2 regions of the Clostridium sp. 001 genome follow, and region 1 is predicted to be linked to the other one. Evidence: riboswitches for the same ligand, from Rfam matches in the RefSeq annotation. Region 1 holds a riboswitch; the other holds the start of a gene.

Evidence for each region. A riboswitch is a leader RNA that binds a small molecule or an ion and turns the genes downstream of it on or off. The one in region 1 is predicted to bind molybdenum cofactor.
Region 2: another riboswitch for molybdenum cofactor. It lies ahead of B5S50_RS21080 (ABC transporter ATP-binding protein); the one in region 1 lies ahead of fdhF (formate dehydrogenase subunit alpha).

What each region holds. Positions count from the first base shown of each region.
Region 1 covers NZ_CP020473.1:1,242,679-1,254,405, forward strand. Annotated here, with positions in the region: gene B5S50_RS05580 (DUF6143 family protein) at 1-450, shown strand, start outside; gene B5S50_RS05585 (phosphatase PAP2 family protein) at 515-1,075, opposite strand; gene B5S50_RS05590 (cell wall-binding repeat-containing protein) at 1,378-3,075, shown strand; gene B5S50_RS05595 (4Fe-4S dicluster domain-containing protein) at 3,484-4,053, opposite strand; gene fdhF (formate dehydrogenase subunit alpha) at 4,070-6,211, opposite strand; molybdenum cofactor riboswitch at 6,431-6,562, opposite strand; gene B5S50_RS05605 (Fic family protein) at 7,257-7,991, shown strand; gene B5S50_RS05610 (DUF86 domain-containing protein) at 8,071-8,499, shown strand; gene B5S50_RS05615 (nucleotidyltransferase domain-containing protein) at 8,540-8,938, shown strand; gene B5S50_RS05620 (ATP/GTP-binding protein) at 9,527-10,780, shown strand.
Region 2 covers NZ_CP020473.1:4,536,155-4,547,881, forward strand. Annotated here, with positions in the region: gene fdhF (formate dehydrogenase subunit alpha) at 1-1,894, opposite strand, end outside; partial or broken gene B5S50_RS21065 (transposase) at 2,068-3,412, shown strand; gene B5S50_RS21070 (MoaD/ThiS family protein) at 4,266-4,490, shown strand; gene B5S50_RS21075 (HesA/MoeB/ThiF family protein) at 4,493-5,176, shown strand; molybdenum cofactor riboswitch at 5,246-5,364, shown strand; gene B5S50_RS21080 (ABC transporter ATP-binding protein) at 5,493-6,275, shown strand; gene B5S50_RS21085 (iron ABC transporter permease) at 6,334-7,371, shown strand; gene B5S50_RS21090 (ABC transporter substrate-binding protein) at 7,498-8,586, shown strand; gene B5S50_RS21095 (aldehyde ferredoxin oxidoreductase family protein) at 8,939-10,762, shown strand; gene B5S50_RS21100 (sigma-54-dependent Fis family transcriptional regulator) at 10,945-11,727, shown strand, end outside.

The sequences.
Region 1 (11,727 bases):
GGACAAACAAAGCCTATTCAGGTAGATAGTTGTTCAAATGCCTGGTTTGGCTTAGTAAATCCTCATAATTCTGGTGTTAATTTATTTGCGAATGTATTTACTATCTCAAATTTTTCTGATGACTATTTAACTGCTGAAATATGGCTTAATACTGATGTTCCCCCAAATGGGAGTATATCCCATAATGTTTCTCCAAGCAATACAGCTTTAAAACCACTTCCTAAAAACAAAGTAAATATCTACTTTGCGAAATTTACCAATATAGTTTTCAAAAATGGGGTAAATGTATATAAAAGAATAGTGCCCCCAAACACAACATTAGTAGGTGAGGAAGACGGTAAATTTATAGAACGTCCAGGTGGAAACTACACTCTAATTATAAAATCATCAAATCCAATACCTGCAAAAGTAATAGGTGCATTTGGATGGTATGAAGATTTGAGACATTAAAAAAAGAAATGAACGTAAATATTCTAAAGCAAGAAAAAATTCAGCTATTTTAAAAAGCTCAAGTCTATATACTAGACTTGAGCTCTTTTAATAAATATGATCTAATTCTCTTAAATAAATATATTGTTATTTTCCCAGATACAAGTCCTAACACTATTCCAGCAAGCACATCTGTAGGATAATGCACATATAAATATATTCTTGAAAAAGCTATTAAAATTGCTACAGTAAAAAATACTGGCGCATATTTTTTGAAATACCTTGATAATATACTAGCCGCTGCAAAAGATGCTGTAGTATGTCCTGATGGAAATGAATAGGAAGCTGGTTTTGCAACTAAAAGTTTTATAGTTGGGTCAAGATAAAAAGGCCTTGTACGTTTAACAATATGTTTTATCAATCCTTCACCAAATACTGATCCTATTATAATAGCTGTTAAAACCATAATTCCAACTTTTCTATATTTCTTACTTACTATAAGTGCTAAGGAAATTGCAATCCATATAAGCCCTGTGTTGCCAAGCGAAGTAAATGCAATCATAATCTTATCTAAAATTTGATTATGCATATTATTTGCTATATATGAAAGAATACATTCATCAAATTTGTATATTAATGTAACCATCTCTATCTCCCTGCTGTTATATTTAATATGTACAACTTATTAATATACTACATTTCAAATTTAAAATCCACTATTATATTCATTTTTGATCTATAACTTACATATAATTCAAATGCTATTGAAGGAAACACCTTATCTATTGATACTAAAATCACCCATTATATATTAGAACATCATTTAATAATCTCAACTTATATCATGAATTATACTTTGTGATACATTTACTTTATACCATAATGCAGGAAAAATATTTACACTTATAGAATATTTACAACATCTTAATATAATAGGGGGAACTTAAGATGTATAAAAAATTTAAAAAAGTGGTTGCAGCTGCGGTAGGTTTTTTATGTCTATTTTCTTTTCATAATGTACTTGCAGCAGATTCATCAACAAAATATGATGTTACTAGAATATACGGTAATACTAGATATGAAACTTGCATAAATATATGTGACAAATTTGATAACGGCAAGGTTAACAATGTGATTATAGCTAGTGGTAATAACTTCCCTGATGCACTTGCAGGAAGTGTTCTTTCTAAAAAATTAAATGCTCCTATACTATTAGTTGATAAAGAAGTTACAAACAGCATGGATTCTATAGAATACTTAAAAAATCATTTTAATTATGATGGAAATGTATATATATTAGGACAAAGTGCTTCTGTAAGTGAACAATATGTAAATTACATTAAAAATCTAGGTTGTAAAAATATTACAAGATTGGGAGGAACGGATAGATTTGATACCAATAAAAAAATAGTTGATACATTAAACGTCCAAAAAGGAACACCTGTAGTAATAACTAATGGCTATGGCTTTGCAGATGCCCTCAGCGTTTCAAGTATTGCAGCTTCAAAAGGATATCCTATTTTAATGAGTAATTCATCAAATTTATCTAATGAAATTAAACAAAAAATCAAGGATATTCAACCATCTCACGTTTATTTAATAGGTGGAGAAGGCTCTTTAAGTAATAACATAATATCTGAAATAGAAAACACCTCTCTACAATTGGGAGCCAGCAATATAATTAGAATAGGCGGATCTACTAGATATGATACGTCGTTAGATATAAGCAAATATTTTAATATGGCTTCAGATACAGCAGTGATTACGAGTGGAAAAAACTTTCCTGATGCGTTATCCGGAAGTGCTATAGCTGCACAAAAAAATGCACCTATAATACTTACAGATGGGCAGAATATATCAAGCCAGAAAAAGTATTTAGATACTACTGAATATAAAAATTTAATTTTGCTTGGCGGTACTGGAGCAATAAATAACATGTGTGAAGGCATATTAAAAGGCACCATAAGTGAGCTAGATATAATAAAAAGCAAAAGTGTTTATGAACTTAATATGAAAGACAATAACAATCAAAATTATTCTGTATTTATATATAGTGATGATATGCAAACAAAAACTGCATCATTTAACTCAGACGATGATTGGTCTTTACCATGGGCTGGCGCATCAGAAGGAGATACGATAGTTAAAGGTCATTTTAAAATAGCAGTGGCAAAACAGGGTGAAAACACACCTGATATATATGATAATATTAGCAGCGATAATATTATTAATGGTTTTTATTCAGAGGATAATAAAATTAGGATGAATTTAAGTAGAAAGTTAGTCAGAGTTCACCAAAATTCTCAGACTGGAAATCCAGATTTTCTTTTAATAGGGATACCTGAATGCACGAATGCTTCTTATTTAAAAGTGTATTATATAAAAAATGGAAAACTTAATCAAGCAAAATTCCTAGATCCTAATAATAATGATTCTGATGAGGTTTTAACAAGTAATTCTAGAAGTCTTTTCTTTAATCAAACAAAAGATAATATGTTTGAGACATCTCTTTATGATAATGCAAAAACTTTTATGTTTTATATACACTCATGGAAATTTAATTTAGATAGTGGAAATTTTTCATATTTAGGTTATAGATCTATGAGAGTAGATGACTATTATAATTATGGAGATAAAATAAATTAAATAGTAATCTTTCATCATAAAATCAGTAAAACTCTACAAAATTGGAAATGAATCTTTTACAACTTACTGTACAAATTCCATAGTAAATAACCTTAGTTTATACGTGCCATTTTTTCATTGTTTAATCCCGCAGTAAAAACAGAATCGCTTAAAAATAGAGGACCTGCTAAACAACATATAGTGAGTAAATGATGTAAACTAAGGGATTTATGACACCTTGAGTAAGCATACTTTCTATATAAAAGTACATCTCAAAAACCTCCGTTTTTGAGATGTACTATATGGAAAGTTAATTTTCAACATGTCCAACTTATTAGACGTTAATTAATCCCAGTTACTTTGTAGTACAAAGGAGCCCCCATACTAATATAAACAGTGGAATACTTTTTTAATCACAAAATTTACGGATCAACCTATATTAGTTAATCCTAATGCACTCTGCTTTCTTTTTTCTTTAATAGATTCATGAAGCTCATCAGATTTAACTATATTAAATGCATTAGTTGGGCAAACTTCTACACAAGCTGGTCCATTTTCTCTGCCATTACATAAATCACACTTATTGCCTACTATTTTGTACTTAAAACATAACTTGCCATCATCTGTAACTTTTAAGCCATGTTGTACTACCTTTTTTCCGTCATTAAATTCAGGAACTAAGTCAATAGCACCTACAGGACATGCCATAAGACAAGTTTTACAACCTATACAAGTGCTTCTATTTATAAAGACAACTCCGTTTTTATTCGTAATACACTTATTTGGACATACATTAGCACAAGGAGCATCTTCACACTGTCTACATTGAATTGGTGCACTAACTTTAGCTGTTTTTACAACACTTAAACGTGGATAAAATTCAATTTCAGAGCTTTCTGATGTAAATATATCTTTGTCAGAATGAGCTACTACACAAGCTATCTCACAGGTTCTACATCCTATACATTTATTGGGATCCGCAACAACAAAAGTATTCATTATATTTATTCCTTTCTTAATATATATTTTTTACTCCCATTTTTTTACGTAATTCATTGTATGTTTCTGATAAACATTTTTCAGCTTTATCTTGATCCTTTATTGCCTCCACTTTAACTGCACAATATTTATATTCAGGTGTTTTTGATATAGGATCTAAGTTATCAACCGTAAGGTTATTACAAGCTCCAATCCACCATTGATAAGTCATATAAGTATTACCCTTACGAACTCTATCTGTAACTAAGGCTCTTGACATTACAGAACCTCTTCTTGAACTTACTTGTACTAGATCTCCATCATTTATATCAAGTTCTTCAGCATCTTCCAAACTCATTTGAATTTTACCTGGTTCATCTTCAAGTGCCTTAAGAGCACGACAATTACCAGTCATTGTTCTTACAGAATAGTGACCTATTTCTCTAACTGTACATAAGCTTAATGGATATTCTTTATCTGGAGATTCTTGTGTAGGTCTCCATTCCGCAGCAAATAAAATACCTTTTTTACTTGGTGTACTAAAAATATTTCCTTCATAAAGCACAGGAGTTCCAGGATGATCTTCAGAAGGACAAGGCCAAATTATTCCTCCTAACTTTTCCATTCTTTCATAGCTAGCACCTGCAAATTTTGGAGTGAGACTTCTCATTTCATCCCATATTTCTTCTGTATTATTATAATGCATAGGATATCCCATAGCAGTAGCTAACTCACAAATTATCTGCCAATCTGGTTTAATATCTCCCTTTGGTTCAACAGCTTTTCGGAATCTTTGGAAACCTCTATCAGCGGAACTGTATACACCTTCATGTTCTCCCCAGGCAGTGGCCGGAAGTATTACATCAGCATGTAAAGTTGTTTTATTCATAAATATATCTTGAACTATTACAAGTTCTAATTTATCTAAAGCTTTTCTTACATCATTTGCATTTGGATCACTTTGAACACAATCCTCTCCCATTATATAATAAGCTTTTAGTTTATTTTCTTTTAAAACAAGTCTAGGCACTTCTGTTAAATGATATCCGACTTTATCAGGAAGTTCTACTCCCCAAGCTTTCTCAAATTTTTCTCTAGCATCTTTATCCGTAACCTTTTGATATCCAGGATAACAATTAGGAATAGCACCCATATCACAAGCACCCTGAACATTATTTTGTCCTCTTACAGGACCTATGCCAACACTAGGCCTACCGTAGTTTCCTGTCATTAAAGCTAAGCCAGCTAAGCCTTTAACTACATCTACAGCTTGACCAAATTGACATACTCCCATACCATAAAGAATCATTGGATTTTTTGCGTTAGCATACATTCTCATGGCTTTTTTTATGTCTTCAGCAGGGACTTTTGTTATTCTTCCTGCATATTCTGGATCATACTTTTGTATAATTGACTTATACTCTTCAAAATTTTCAGTATAATTGGCAACATATTCCTTATTATACAAGTTTTCATTAAGGAGTACATTGGCAAATGCATTTACAAGCGCCATATTTGTACCACCTTTTAATGGAAGCCAAAGATCAGATATTCTCACACTTTCTGTGACCCTAGGATCTACAACTATAATTTTTGCTCCTTTTTCTTTTGCTTTAACTATTCTTCTAGCAACTATAGGATGAGATTCTGCTGGATTATATCCAAATATAAGAAGTAAATCTGCATTTTCAATTTCAGGGATAGTATTTGACATGGCTCCATTTCCAAGTACTGTAGCTAATCCTGCTACTGAAGGGCCATGACAAACTCTAGCACAGTTATCCACATTGTTTGTACCTATTGCAGCACGTGCAAATTTTTGCATTACATAATTTGTCTCATTTCCAGGACCTCTAGAACATCCTGTAGTCATTATAGAATCAGCACCATACTTATTTTTTATTTCTGTTAATTTTTCTGACGTAAACTTAATAGCCTCATCCCAAGTTACTTCTACTAATTTACCATTTTTCCTTAACATAGGTTTTTTTATACGTGGAGTTAGAAGTTGAGGATCATTTAGATAATCCCAGCCATAGCGTCCTTTAAGACAAAGAGTTCCTTCATTTGTTCTTCCATTAGCAGGTTCTGCTCTTACTATTTGTCCATCTTTAACAATTAGATACAGTTGGCATCCAGCACCGCAATAAGGACATACAGTTAATACCTTTTTTTCCATTAATAATTTCACTCCTTTTTCTTTATAAATAGACGTAATCATAACTCTCACCCCTTTTATTTCAGGGTGTGGTAGAGCCTAAAATCATTATCACTCAAATTTCTATGTATCCTTAAAAATACCTTGAGTAATAATATGCTTATATATTTTGTGTATAAAATAAAAGTTTAAAATATTTTGATAATATAAAAAATTCATACTCATAATAGGCATAGTTTACCTCTATGAATATGAACTCCTTTGCAAAATAGCAGGCATAAAAATTACTTTTCACACCCTAAACGTCTATATTAGCCTTAACCTATTATCCTTTAGCCTAAGGTTAAATATGGATCGGAGTTTATTTAATTGTATTTTGATAATATAGTTTTTATTAACTAATGTGTACATATTTAATTATTTCACATTAGAAGTTTCAAGCGTAACAATACAACCTATATACTTTCAATTGCTCTTTTTAAACTCCATTGTAAATTAACAATAGTTCTTTATGTAAACATTTTACTACATACAGTATCAACCATAAACCATTATTTGAATTTCATATATGATACCACTATAGTATTACAATTTATAATAACCAAACTCATAACATATTTTAGCAATCATTATTTCAACAAGCTGCCAGAAACAGGTCTCTAGAATTAATTTTTAAGAAGGAATATGCTAAATACTCTAATTACGTTAATTTATATTTATATATTTTTCTTTTTATCTTTTAACATTCCTCTCAATTACTCCTTTAATTTCATCTTTTCAAGTTATGACGCCGAATCATTCTCAGTTATATTGTCCTCAGTTCCATCATCATAAATTTCAATTATTTATACTAGCCTAATCATTTCTATATAAATTAGTAAATAAGGAAAGTAGATATAATATATATAGTTATAAAAAAAATTTTTTAGTACTTGTTAAATAAATTCAGTAAAGTTGATAATACTAATTACGAGATATTCATATTTTACCATAAATATAAATTTTGTATGGTATAATACGCTTAAGAGTATTTTACAAATAACAATTTCATTTGTAAGGGGATATTATGCTTAAAGAGATAGATAAAAAGAAAAAAATACTTGATAGTAAAAGACCATTTGATAAAACTGCTATTAAAAATTTGAAAGAGTATTTTGATGTGGAACTTACATATAACTCAAATGCTATTGAAGGAAATACCCTTACAATTACGGAAACTAAAGTTATTTTGGAAGATGGAATCACTATTGGAAAAGGAAAAACTCTTAGAGAACACCTTGAAGTAATTAATCACAAAGAAGCTATGGACTACATTGAAGATATAGTTGATAAAAATATAGATATTACCGAAAGCATTGTAAAAAACTTACATTGCATTATTCTTAAAACTATAAACAATAAAAATGCAGGAAGATATAGAAATGTGAATCTACTCATAAGCGGCAGCAAACATAGACCTCCAGAGCACTTCTTAGTTCCACAAGAAATGGAAGACTTAATCAAGTGGTATAACGAAAATAAAAATAAATTGCATCCTATAAAGCTTGCAGCAGAATTTCATCATAAATTTACTTTTATACATCCTTTCATAGATGGAAATGGCAGGTGTGGTAGATTACTTATGAATCTAATTCTTATGAGGTGTGGGTATCCAATCACTGTTATAAGAATAGAAGACAGAAATGAATATATGAGTGCTCTTGAAAAAGCAAGTGTTGAAAATAATTTAGAGGATTTCATAGGTATTGTTGCTGCAGCAGTAAATAGAAGCCTAGATACATATTTGTATATTTTAAAATAAAAATACATTTTGAGATATACTAAAAAAAGTAATCTTAATTTGTGTACTTATTTAAATGAGATACATAGGGGGATAATTTATGATTAACAATATCGATTTACCTAAAATAAAGCAAAAGATAATGTTTATGCAGAGTAATCTAGAAAAATTAAACAAATTACAAAAGATTGATAAGGATATATTCATAGAAGATTTTAGGAATGTAGATAGTGCTAAGTACCTATTACAAGTAACAATTGAAGCAATGCTTGATATAAGCAATCATATAATAGCTAGAAATAGATGGGGAAGGCCAGAAACTAATAGGGAAAGTTTTGAGATACTTGCAAACCAAGGCATTATTGAAAAGAAATATATAAATACTTACTTTGCTATGGCAAAATTCAGAAATAGAATTGTTCATATGTATTTTGACGTTAACAATGAAATAATCTATGAAATAACACAAAATAATTTGAAGGACTTTGAAGTTTTCATTAAAACTATAGTTAAAAATATTAATTTCTAATTGAGTTTAGAAAAACAACTTAAAAACCGGAGGTACTAATGTGCTAAATATAGAAAATAAAATAGAGAACTTAAAAAAATATTTTAGTCAGCAATCTGATATTTTAGCAGTATGGATAGTAGGTTCTTATGGGACTGAATATCAAAGAGAAGATAGTGACATTGATTTTGCTATACTTTTTGATAAAGATATAAATGATTTAGAGGAAATGAATTTTGCCTGTGATATTACAGATGTACTTAAAATAGAAAATATTGATACTATAAATTTAATGAAAGCACCAATTACACTTCAATTTAAGACAATAAAAGAAGGCAGAAACTTATATGAATCAGATTATATTAAAGTGTGTGATTATATAGAATATGTAATAAATAATTATGGAGATAGGAAATATTATTTGGATAAGTTTGATAGGGATTATTTTGCCACTCTTTAATTTGGGATGATATAAGAAAGATTTAGCTAAGAATACAGTATTCTTAAAATTATAAGAGATACCTGCAGTCTATACTTAGAAGAACTGAACGCATTCGGTTCTTCTTTTAAGTTTAATTATTTATTGATCTGAAACAGTGACCAAGCTTTAGTCTTTCCTACACTCAAATAAAAGCCCTGGCTACTGCTATAATTTTAATCGGATACTTTCGAATTTTATCTAATGGCTCTCTATCAGTACACACGTGGTTCTAATTCATCATAATATTCATTTATTAAAGGGTTTTTATTTTTTTTAGAGAATATATCTTTTAGATAAAAATGGAATAGGAATTATTTAAAATTAAGCTCAAATTATTGTGGCTTATAATCAACATATTTATTTAAAGAATTAAAAGTTTATCTTAATATAAATATAGTGACCATACAACGTCTTGTATATAAGTTTATAAAATAAATCTATATATTTTAATGTTTTATTTATAAATTTTGTGGTTTCGTCACATATTTATGAATATAATATAATTATACATAATATTATATAAAAAGCATACCAAACAACTGAAAGAAAATACTGGAGGATAATAATATGTTAATAGAATTTAGTGCTCAGAATTTCCTCTCTATAAAGGATAAAGTAACGCTTAGTATGTTAGCTTCAAAAGACACCTCACACGAAAACAATATTATTAAAAATGCAGATAAAAACCTAAATGGATTAAAAATAGCATCTATATATGGAGCTAATGCATCAGGAAAAACAAATGTGATAAAAGCAATAAGTTTTTTAACTGATTTTTTAGGGAAATCACATGAAATGCAGCAAGGTAAAAAAATTGAAGTTGAACCATTTAAACTTGATAGCTCATGCCTTGATAGTCCAAGTAAGTTTGATATTATATTTAAGACAGAAGGTATAAAGTATGCTTATGGTTTTTCAGCTACAGATGAAAAAATCATTGATGAGTATCTTTATTATTATCCAAATGGAAGGCAGACAATAATTTTTGAAAGAAAAAATACTAATAATTATAAGTTTACTAATGATATAGAAAAACAAACTGCAATAAAAGATAAATTTAATTCACCAAATAAACTTTTTATTGCAGTTGCAAGCTTATGGGAATATGATAAAGCTCAAATACCATTTAAATGGCTTAATGACAATTTAATTGTTCTTATTCATCACAGTGATCTACAAGAATTAACAATGAATTTAATGAAATCAAATGAATCTATTAATAGGAGGGTTAAATCCCTATTAAAAAACGTAGTTAGTGATATTGAAGATATAAAATTCACAGAAATTGAAGTAGATGCAAAGGATGATCCAATATTAAAATATTTAAATAAAGATGCAAAATCCAAGCTTTTGGATAGTTCAAATAAACTTTCTAACATTAGTACTCTTCATAAAATGAATAACTCAGAAGAACTGGTAGAATTTGATTTGGATGAGGAATCAGATGGAACTAAAAAACTTTTTGGACTCCTTGGTCCGTGGATTGAAGTATTAGATACAGGAGCAACGCTTGTGGTAGATGAACTTGATATAAAATTACACTCTAAACTAACAAGGTTCTTAGTAGAACTATTTCACGATAAAGAAATAAACACAAAAGATGCCCAACTTATTTTTTCAACTTATGATACCAATCTTTTAGATCAGGAGATTTTTAGAAGAGATCAAATATGGTTTACTGAAAAGAAAGAAGATAATAGTACAGACTTATATTCACTAGATGATTTTCCAGTTAGAAAAGATGCTGCAATTGAAAAAGGATACTTACAAGGAAAATATGGAGCTATTCCATATCTGAAAGGTGGCTTACAATGGCAGTAAAAAGAAAAATTGTAGAATTATCAAGGGACAAGAGGAAAAACTTTAATTGATTATTCTAAAGTTCCACCTAAATTAAATATAAAAAATATAGTTGAAGGGAATGGGTATAGATTTGTGTAAAAACCAAATACAAGAATAGGCGAACTTGTTAAATATATTGAAGATATTAATAAGGAATAAAACCTAAAGATTAGTGATTTTATTATAAAACCAGTACTCAGCATAGGCGTACTGGTTTCTAACTATTTATATATAACATCATTCAACTGCCGGGTACCCAAATAAAGAGCTAGTTAAAATCGTGTATTTCTTTGCTTTTAGAAGGTCCGGATAAAGGAGGGACTTATAGAAGCTTAGAAATACTAGATAGAAACCTGTCCTTTTTTGGGTGGCAGTTAAAGTTCCCTGATATATGGGATATGAAATATATACACTAATAGCTATATTCCTATTAGAACTTAATCTCTTTTATAACATGAAATACATATTTAATTCGAGTAATTTTAATACACTAAAATTTATTTTTATGATACTTTTACAATCTGGGTTACTAATACTATATTGATATAAGCAATTGATAAACAACACTTAATTCATCTAAAATTTTAAAGGGATCTATGGGTAAGAAGGCTTTTCTCCAGAAAAATACACTTCTAATAACTTATTATCAAAAGTCTCTGGTGAATAAAAATATGATAAAAGATTAAAATTCTTAAACATTTAATACCTTACTTTGCAACATATTCCTAGGACAAACCGATATTTTTTCTTGCCTCTTTTAATCTATCATATATAGTTTTCATAAAAATCCTCTCCTTAGATACTCTTATATCCAAAATTGATGTTTTTACAATAAATAATGTTATAAATTCTAACATTATTTTAAATATAATTAAATGGCTAAATACTAACAAAAAACTTTCAAAAGCATTTTCAAAATCTCATAT
Region 2 (11,727 bases), 1.3 Mb from region 1:
CTTGTGCTTTTGTGATTAATGAGCCGCGTCGTGTTGATGCGCTAATTTCATCACCGTCTTCAATATTGAGATTTTTTGCATCTGTAGGATTAATTTCCAAAAATCCTTCTGGATCCGCACCATTTAGGCCCCAACAACGTCTTGTCATAGTCCCTGTATGATATTGAGTAACGATACGTCCAGTAGTCAGCATCAATGGATATTCTTCATCAGGAAGCTCAGCAGGTTCTTTATACTCAATTGTGGAAAACTTACCTAAACCACGGGAAAACTTACCAATGTGCAAAATAGGTGTACCAGGATGATTCTCATTTGGACATGGCCATGGAATGCCACCATTCTCCAACCGTTTATAACTAATACCAGCATAACTTGGTGTTAAAGATCTCATTTCATCAAATATATCCTCAGGAGAACTATAATCTGCTGGATAATCCATTGCATTCATAATGTCCCGGAGTATTTGCCAATCTGGAAGACTATTACCTATTGGTTCTACAGCCTTACGAATACGCTGCACTGTACGATCAGTACTACTAAAAGTTCCATCTTTTTCAGCATAGGATACGCCCGGAAGAACAACATCAGCAACTTTAGCTGTTTCAGTTAAGAAAATATCTTGAACAACCAAAAAATCCAAATGCTTTAAACAATGTTCCACATGATTTATATCAGGGTCGCTGCGCATTGGATTTTCACCAAATACATACAGCATTTTGACCTCATCTTTTTCAATTGCATTCAAGATAGACGGAATATTAAGTCCAACTTTATCACTTAACTGAGCATTCCATGCTTTTTCGAATTTAGCTTTCACATCAGGATTAGTTACTGGTTGGTAACCAGTGTAGACATTAGGCAAAGCTCCCATATCACATGCTCCTTGCACGTTATTCTGACCACGCAGAGGGTTAACTCCTCCTTTAGGCTTGCCAATATTACCAGTAAGCATCATGATATTTGCTGTAGATAGTACATTATCAACACCGGTAGTATGCTGTGTAATACCCATAGTATAATACAAAGCAGCAGCATCAGCCTTAGCAATAATTCTTGCCGCTTCTATTATCTTGTCTGCTGGAACCTTAGTTATACTTGATGTATACTTTGGCGTGAATTTCATTACAACTTCTTTGAAAGCCTCAAAATTCTCAGTTCTTTTAGCAATAAATGCTTCATCAGCTAGTCCTTCTGTCAATATGACATATGACATTCCATTTAGAAGTGCTACATCTGTACCTGGTTTATGCCGCAGCCAAATATCAGCATGTAATGCCACATCGGTTTTGCGGGGATCAGCCACTACTAGCTTAGTACCGCGCTCTTTAGCTTTTAGCATTTTAATACCAATTATAGGATGACATTCTGTAGTGTTTGTACCAATTGCAAAAATAGCATCTTTAGGTCCCATTTCATCAAGTTCATGTATTGAGTTTGTCATTGCTCCACTGCCAAATGCTGTGCCTAGACCAGACACTGTAGGAGCATGTCACAAACGGGCACAATGATCAATGTTATTAGTACCAATCACTGCACGCATTAATTTTTGCATAAGATAATTTTCTTCATTAGTACATCGGGCTGAACTAAAAGCCGCAACACTGTCAGAACCATATTCTTTTACAGTTTTTTTGATTTTAGAAACAATAAAGCCAATTGCTTCCTCCCATGTAACCTCAACCAGCTTTCCTTCTTTTCTAATCAAAGGATTAGTTAGACGATCTTTATGATGTACAAAATCAAAACCAAAACGTCCTTTTGAACAAAGCTTCCCTTGGTTTACTGAATTTACATTATCATCTGGGGTTACACTAACAATTTTTCCATCTCTTACATTTAAGAAAAATGTGCATCCTGTTCCACAATAAGGACAAGTAGTTAGTATACTTTTCACATTCTTACACTCCTTTCTTTAAGTTTAAGTATTAAGCGTTTGCGAAACGCCTTAACCCTCATAAATGCGGTGTATTTTTTGTTGCAAAATAAAATAACTCCTCACTGATTTATGGTAAAATTGAATTGAAAAGAAACAAAATCACCATATACCTCAGAAAGGAGTATATATTTATGATACCATATAAACAGCTTTCTTTGGCAGATATTTTTTCTGATTGCAAAGAAAAATTTCAAAATAACAAGCCTCAGTTTCTTTCTTTACTTGAAAATACTATTAATCTTGATGATTTAATCCCTGCTTCCTTCATAAATCATTTTTATGCTTCTATCGGAAGGCCCCGTAAATATAGTCTTTACGCCATGCTCCGTGCTTTGATTTTGCAGCGCATTTTTTCTATTCCTACTGATTCCCTTTTGATTATTTTTCTTAAATATTCTCAAGAGTTAAGAGATTTCTGCGGTTTCCTTAAAGTCCCTGATGCTTCTAAATTCACACGTTTTAAACAGGATTTTATTCTGGACTTACAATTGATGTTTGATAATCTCGTTGATATTACTGAACCAATATGCCAGCAAATTGACCCCAAACTTGCTTCTATGACTATTTTTGATACTTCTGGTATTGAAGCTTTCGTTACTGAAAATAATCCTAAATATGCTAATCGTATCATAAAACAGCTTAAGACTTTTAAGAAAGTACATGGTTTAAATGATTCCTATGATCCTTATAAAGCTGCTTACGGTGCCATGCCTTCTCATGCTAATGCCAATCATGCTGTTCAGCAGATGTATATTAACGGGCATTTCTGTTATGCCTTTAAATTTGGCATTGTAACCAACGGCCTTGGTATTGTAAGAGATATTTCATTTTACAATCAGAATTTCCTTAAAGCACATCCTGATATTGTTATTGAGAAAAAATCTGATTCACCAGATGAAGATAAATCTCTTGCTGATTCTAAAGCTCTTATACCTGTTCTTATGGATTTCTTTGCAAAACATCCTTTGATAAATCCAAAAATCTTTTTAGGTGATGCTGCTTTTGACAGCATTCTGATTTATCGATACATTTTGCATGATTTGAAATTTGAAAAGGCATTTATTCCATTAAAAACTAAACTTGCATCAAAAGAATCCGACTGCCCTTTAAATGAAGATGGTATTCCATGCTGTCCTTATGACCATTCGCTTCCAATGAAACGAGAAGGTAGTAAAACACACTTACGTTCTGGAATTCCATCAATGAAATTCGTATGTCCCAAAATGAAATGGGTATACAATAAAAAAACTAAAAAGAGCAAACGTGTAACTCTATGTGAAAATCCATGTACAAAATCTTCCTGCGGAAAAATGTTTTACATTTATCCTGAAAAGAATCTTCGTGCATATCCTGGAACTACTCGTGGAAATCTCCAATGGGAAAACACTTATAAAATCAGGACTGTTGTCGAGAAAAACATCAACCATTTCAAAGGCAGTTATTGCGTTGTGGATCGTAAGACACAAAATGAGCTAACGCTTCATACTGACTTACTTCTATCCGGTATAACTCAGCTAATAACAGTCATTGCAGCAAATAAAATACATAAAAATGAATATATACGAAGCCTAAAACCATTAATTGCATAAATTTTATTTTTAAAAAATAGGAACCCATCTTTGCTTTATTTCGTGCACCCTTTTTTATCAATATGGTTATTTCAAATCATAAAAGTTTGTATTTAAACTTCTAACAATGCTTTTGCAACTTCTAAACATCTTTTATTCATTTTTATCAGTGAGTTTCGCAATTACCTAAGTTTAAGTATTGTAGTTCTTTTTACCTGTGTTTCCACACAATTTAATATTATGACTAAAACATAGGCTGTTTCTTTTTAATGAAATTATAAATTTTTTAATGAAATTATAAATTTTTTAATTTTAGACTAAATTTGCGATATAATAATATGATAAATTTATTTTGAATTTTAGTAGAAACTATCTGTGTGAATATTATATCACAAAATAATCTAAGTGAAAATGGTTTCATAAAGCTTGCATTTTTATAATATTCGAACACTTTTCAAAGATATAAAGTAACATTGCTCTTTATTTGAGCATTTTATTAGTATAAAATAATACATTGTTCTTTATTTGATCATTTTGTTAATATAGAATAATATATTGTTTTTCATCTCAAATAGCAATGCTATTATTGCTGCATTTACTATCAGTACTTAATAATCAGTATATCATATATGTTCTGGTTATTAAGTATTTTTTATAAATATGTTTGGTACAATTTATGCTTTAAATATATATAATTGGGTAAATAGGATATACCTATAGAAGAAACATTAAATAAATTCTGTTTTTAAGGAGGTGTGAATTTGAAAATAGAAGTTAGACTATTTGCTTATTTTAGAGAAAATAGAGATAAAAAATTATTTTTAAAATTTAACGAGCCCGTAACACCTGCGGATATATTTAAAAAGATAAATATTAAGGAAGAAGAAGTAGCTATTTTACTTATAAATGGTAGGGATGGTAAAGCAAATACAGAACTTAATGACAATGATGTATTGTCATTGTTCCCACCAGTAGGAGGCGGTTAAATTTGGAACGTTATGTTAGAAATATGAAAACCCTGTCAAAAGAAGAAAATGATAGCTTAAAGAAATTTAAAGTTTGTGTTGTAGGCTGTGGAGGAATTGGTGGTTATGTCATTGAAATGCTTGGAAGAATAGGAATAGGAAATATTACTGCAGTAGATGGGGATGTATTTGAGGAATCTAATTTGAATAGGCAAATACTTTCAAGTACAGACATTATAGGTTTTAGCAAAGCACAGGAAGCAAAGGCTAGAATGGAAAAAGTAAATCCACTAATAGAGGTAAAAGCATTAGAAAAAATGCTTACGGAAGATAATGCTTGCAGTATTTTAAGTAATCACGATGTAGTAGTAGATGCTCTTGACAGCATACCAGCAAGATTATTACTTCAACGCAGCTGCAAAAAACTTAATATACCAATGGTTTATGGAGCCATAGCAGGATGGTATGCTCAAATTACTACTATACTTCCAGGGGATGATACCTTAAATAAGATTTATAATGTAGATAAGCAAACATCTAAAGGAATTGAAAAGGAAATGGGTAATCCATCATTTATACCAGCTTTAGCAGCTTCAATTGAAGTAAGTGAAGTAATAAAGCTTCTTTTAGGTAGAGGAGAACTTTTAAGAAAAAAGATGGCCTTTATAGATCTTCTCTCAACTGAGTATGATATAATTCCCCTGTGATAAACAGGATTCTTGCTGATTTAGCACTTAGAAGGCGTTATCTTTTAGAAAAAATATATAAGTAAGTATAATATTACAGGACTTCAAGTTTTTGATCCTAACGCTAAGCCTATGGAGATAAAACCAATGAGTATGTCATGAAAATGATGTGCTTTCCGTGTTTGAGAAGAAGGCCATTGCAAATATCGAGAGAATAGGTATGTGCTTTTGGCATGTGCCTATTTTTTATATATCTGTATTGGCAAAAACTTGACAAAATTAATGACACCTAGGCAAAGGAAGGATGTTCGGTTATTGCAGGAAGGAGAGAACTGATATGAAATTAGAGGTTAAAAACGCTATTTGTGGTTATGGTACAAGCATTATAGTAAAAAATATATCTATGAATGTAAGCTCGGGAGAAATATTATGTTTGTTAGGACCTAATGGTGTAGGAAAAACAACTTTCTTTAAGACTATATTAGGATTCTTAAAGTTAAAGGGTGGGGAAATACTTTTGGATGGAGAGAATATACATAATTGGTCTAGAAAGAAATTAGCTAAAACTATTGGTTATGTACCTCAGGCACATACACCCCCTTTTCCATTTAAAGTTTTTGATGTGGTATTGATGGGGAGAACTGCTCACCTTTCAATGTTTTCTTCTCCTACAAAAGAAGATATGGACATTGCAGAAGAGGCCATAAATACTTTGAAAATATCCTATCTAAAGGACAAGGTATATACGGAAATAAGCGGTGGTGAAAGGCAAATGGTTTTAATTGCTAGGGCTCTTGCTCAGCAGCCCAAAATGTTAATAATGGATGAACCAACTTCTAATTTGGATTTTGGAAATCAGATTAGAGTACTAGAACAGATAAATAAGCTTTCTGAAAGAGGATTAGCAGTTGTTATGACTTCACATTTTCCCAATCATGCTTTTCTATGTTCCACAAAAGTGGCACTTATGGAAAAAAGCAATGTATTTACAGTAGGCAGCGTGAATGAGGTTGTAACAGAGGATATGCTTAAAAAAGCATATGGTATTAATGTAAAAATTATAACTACAGTTGATTCAAATGGACAGCAAATCAAAGCCTGCATACCTATGATTAACTAAAATATTTTACATTAAAGAGACATTTTCTATAAACAAAATAGGAGTAGGAGGCTGTTTCATGCAAACGTTAAGAGGAGAAAGTGTAAAAAAAAGCAATATAATATCTATAAAAATTATACTTATTATCCTGGCCCTTTTTACATTTTTGATTTCATTTACTATGGGAAGGTATTCAGTATCATTTAAAGATCTTTTTTATATATTTTATGCAAAAATATTTGGGTTACCTCAAATCTGGTCTGAAAATGTTGATACTGTATTATTTAAAATAAGATTACCAAGGATTATAGCTGCGTTATTAATTGGTTCTTCACTTTCAGTAGCTGGGACTACATATCAATGCCTATTTAAAAATCCTATGGTTTCTCCTGATATATTAGGTGCTTCAGCAGGTGCCGGTTTTGGTGCTGCAATGGGACTTTTATTATCTTTTAATATGGCAGGAGTACAATTTCTTGCTTTTGCCTTTGGCATGGGTGCAGTTCTTATTACTTATGCTGTTAGTAAGGTTATTGGACGTAGTAATAATACAACTTTAATATTGGTACTTACGGGTATAGTGGTATCATCCCTTTTTCAATCCCTTATTTCTTTAACAAAATATGTAGCTGATCCAGACAGTAAACTTCCAGCAATAACGTTCTGGCTTATGGGTGGTCTTTCTACCATAACCTTTAAAGAAATTCATATTCTTTTAATTACATTTATTATAGGAGTTGTTCCAATTTTATTATTGAGATGGAAGTTAAATGTTATTTCTTTTGGTGAAGAAGAAGCAAAATCACTAGGAATAAATACAGATAGAATGAGAATTATTTTAATATTTTGTTCTACTTTATTAACTGCTGCCTCTGTTTCTATGGCTGGAATAATTGGATGGGTAGGCTTGGTTATTCCTCATGTGACTAGGATGATTGTAGGTCCTAATTATAAAGATCTTTTACCAGGTTCTATATTAATTGGAGGCGCTTATCTTCTTTTAATTGATAACATCTCTCGTACCATATTTTCTATGGAAATACCACTAGGTATTTTAACGTCATTAATAGGCGCACCATTCTTTATAACTATTTTATTAAAAGGAAGGAGGCAGTAATATGAAGCTAAAAATTAGTGAACTTCTAATAAATTGGTATATTTAATAAAAATATTTTAAGTAATCTGGTAAAACAAAACTAATACCTAATTTATTATAATTTTTATTATGAAAGGATGTATAAAAATGAAAAAAATAACAACAATTATTCTATGTATTTTCTTAATGATGTTTTTTACTGCTTGCAATTCAAGTCAATCGACTCAATCATCAAACAAATCTTCTTCGACACAAGAAACTAGCTCAAAAACAAAAACTATTACAGATACTTCTGGTGCAAAAGTTCAAGTTCCTACAAAAATAAACAAGGTTGCTGATTCTTGGAAGGCACATAATGAAGTTTTATCAGTATTAGGCGATGGTGATAAAATTGTGGAAACAGTGCTTAGTGAAAAATCTATGCCTTGGTTATATAAAGTTAATCCAGCTATGAAAAAAGCAGTTACTACTTTTGGTGCAAATTTTAATACAGAGGATTTAATGAAAAATAAACCTGACATAGTATTTGTATCTTCTGGTGATGCAAATGCTAATAAAATTTCTAGTTTAGGAATTCCAGTAGTTCAATTAAATTTTACTACTTTTGACACAATGAAAAAATGTGTATCTTTAACTGGTGAAATTTTAGGTGGAGATGCTGCAAAGCGTGCAGATAAATATAACAAATATTTAGATGATAAGGTTAAAATGGTTAAAGATGTTACCTCAAAAATACCAGATAGTGAAAGACCTAAAGTTCTTCATGTAGAGTCGCTGTCTCCAATTGGTGTAGATGGAAGCAAAACTATTATTAATGAATGGATTGAAGCAGCTGGAGGAGTAAACGCTGCAAAGGATGTTACTGGAAATATGAAGGAAGTATCCTTAGAACAAGTAATTCAGTGGAATCCTGATATTATTATATTTGGGGCTAATGGTGCTAGTGGTAAAGTTAACTCTATAGATAAATTAATTAATGATCCAAATTGGCAGAAGATATCAGCAGTTAAAAATGGAAAAGTATATCAAAATCCTACTGGTGCATTTTTATGGGATCGTTACAGTTGTGAAGAAGCGCTTCAAGTTCAATGGGCTGCTAAAACAATTCATCCAGATAAATTTAAAGATTTAGACATAGCTGCTGAAACAAAAAATTTCTATAAAACATTTTTAAACTATAATCTTACTAATGAAGAGGTAGATAAAATATTGAAAGCACAATCTCCTGGAAAATAGTAATGAATAAGCAAGTAAGCTCTAAAGTATATGCTAATTGTGATCCATATTGGAACGTTTTAAAAAAACAGAAATAGTATTGTACGTTATTTGACCACTTTTTTAAAAATAAAATGATAATATTGTATTTTTTTTGAGCATTTTGGCAATATGGAGAACTGTATTGCTTATTATTTAAGCATTTTATTATAAAATAAAAAAACGTTATTAAATTATTTACTATGAATTCACTTGATAATCAACACATTGCATGTAATGTTGATTATTGAGTGTTTTTTTGTAACCATATTTGGCACAATTTATGCTCTATAACATTTCTGAAATAAATATATGTATATGAGGAGGAATTTCAATGTATGGTTATAATGGTAAAGTATTAAGAATTAATTTAAAAGAAAGAACTTGCAAATCAGAAAATTTAGATTTAGATAAAGCTAAAAAGTTTATAGGCTGTAGGGGACTAGGTGTTAAAACTTTATTTGATGAAATAGATCCTAAAATAGATGCATTATCACCAGAAAATAAATTTATAATTGTAACAGGTCCGTTAACTGGAGCTCCAGTTCCAACTAGTGGAAGGTTTATGGTAGTTACTAAAGCACCGCTTACAGGAACTATAGGAATTTCAAATTCGGGTGGAAAATGGGGAGTAGACTTGAAAAAAGCTGGCTGGGATATGATAATAGTAGAGGATAAGGCTGATTCACCAGTTTACATTGAAATAGTAGATGATAAAGTAGAAATTAAAGATGCGTCACAGCTTTGGGGAAAAGTTACATCAGAAACTACAAAAGAGTTAGAAAAGATAACTGAGAATAGATCAAAGGTATTATGTATAGGACCTGCTGGTGAAAGATTGTCCCTTATGGCAGCAGTTATGAATGATGTAGATAGAACTGCAGCAAGAGGCGGCGTTGGTGCAGTTATGGGATCTAAAAACTTAAAAGCTATTACAGTTAAAGGAACTGGAAAAATAGCTTTAGCTGATAAAGAAAAAGTAAAAAAAGTGTCCGTAGAAAAAATTACAACATTAAAAAATGATCCAGTAGCTGGTCAGGGAATGCCAACTTATGGTACAGCTATACTGGTTAATATAATAAATGAAAATGGAGTTCATCCTGTAAATAATTTTCAAGAATCTTATACGGATCAAGCAGATAAAATAAGTGGAGAGACTCTTACTGCTAACCAACTAGTAAGGAAAAATCCTTGTTACAGCTGTCCTATAGGTTGTGGAAGATGGGTTAGACTAAAAGATGGTACAGAGTGCGGAGGACCGGAGTATGAAACACTGTGGTGTTTTGGCTCTGACTGTGGTTCATATGATTTAGATGCTATAAATGAAGCTAATATGTTATGTAATGAATATGGTATTGATACTATTACCTGTGGTGCAACAATTGCTGCAGCTATGGAACTTTATCAAAGAGGATATGTAAAAGATGAAGAAATAGCCGGAGATAACCTATCTCTCAAGTGGGGAGATACGGAGTCTATGATTGGCTGGATAAAGAAAATGGTATATAGTGAAGGCTTTGGAGCAAAGATGACAAATGGTTCATATAGGCTTTGTGAAGGTTATGGAGTACCTGAGTATTCTATGACAGTTAAAAAACAAGAAATTCCAGCATATGATCCAAGGGGAATACAGGGACATGGTATTACCTATGCAGTTAATAATAGAGGAGGATGTCATATTAAGGGATATATGATTAATCCTGAAATATTAGGTTATCCGGAAAAACTTGATAGATTTGCATTAGATGGTAAAGCAGCCTATGCCAAAATGATGCATGATTTAACTGCTGTAATTGATTCTTTAGGATTGTGCATATTCACTACATTTGGGCTTGGAATACAGGATTATGTAGATATGTATAATGCAGTAGTAGGAGAATCTACTTGTGATTCAGATTCACTATTAGAGGCAGGAGATAGAGTATGGACTCTTGAAAAATTATTTAATCTTGCAGCTGGAATAGACAGCAGCCAGGATACTCTACCAAAGAGATTGTTAGAAGAACCTATTCCAGATGGTCCATCAAAGGGACACGTTCATAGGCTAGATGTTCTTCTGCCAGAATATTACTCAGTACGAGGATGGAGTAAAGAGGGTATACCTACAGAAGAAACATTAAAGAAATTAGGATTAGATGAATATATAGGTAAGTTCTAGTTTGATTTGGTAAACTAGAAAGTAGACTTCATGTGTTAAAGAAGATAGCTTCTCTCTATATATGAAGTCTGTTTTTAATAGAAAGATGTGAATTTGAGAATAGAAGTTACATTAGTTGCTTATATATTTGCAAAAGTGTTAAGTTATGCTTAGATAAGTTCGGGAGATGAAATTCGGTTGTTATGATAAACTTCAATAGTAATAAGCAAAGCTTTGAAGCATTTATTGAATCTATACCTGAAGGCATTATGATTTGTAACATTTATGGAGAAATTAAATTTGTAAATAGTGCCTTACTACAAATTACAGGATATAGTCAAGAGTGTATAATGGACATGAATATTCAAGATATGGTATGTAACTGGAATAATATAACAAGTAATATACATAATATAAGCATTCAACAGAATATAGAAACTAGCGTAAAGTCTGTTAAGAATATACTTAAATTAAATTTAAATATATATCCATTATACACAAAAAAAATGGATGACAGGATAATCATAGTTGTTTTTAAAGAAATAAAAAAGAAAAGAAAATTAGAAGAAAGGCGATTAGAAGGAAAGGCCATATATACTTTTGATAAAATAATAGGGAAAAATAAGAATTTCTTAAACATAATAGAGTATTCAAAAAAGATATCTAATAGTAAGTCTACTATATTAATAACAGGAGAAAGTGGTACAGGAAAGGAAATTTTTGCTCAGGCTATACACAATTATAGTGACAGAAAAGAAAATGTTTTTATGGCTGTTAACTGTGGTGCAATTCCGGAAAAACTTATAGAGTCTGAACTTTTTGGGTATGAGGAAGGTGCTTTTACAGGGGCTAAAAAAGGAGGAAATTTAGGAAAGTTTGAAATAGCAAATGGTGGAACTGTATTTTTAGATGAAATAGGGGAAATGCCTGTTGAGATGCAGGTAAAGTTATTAAGAGTTATAGAAGAGGGGTTAATTGTAAGAGTC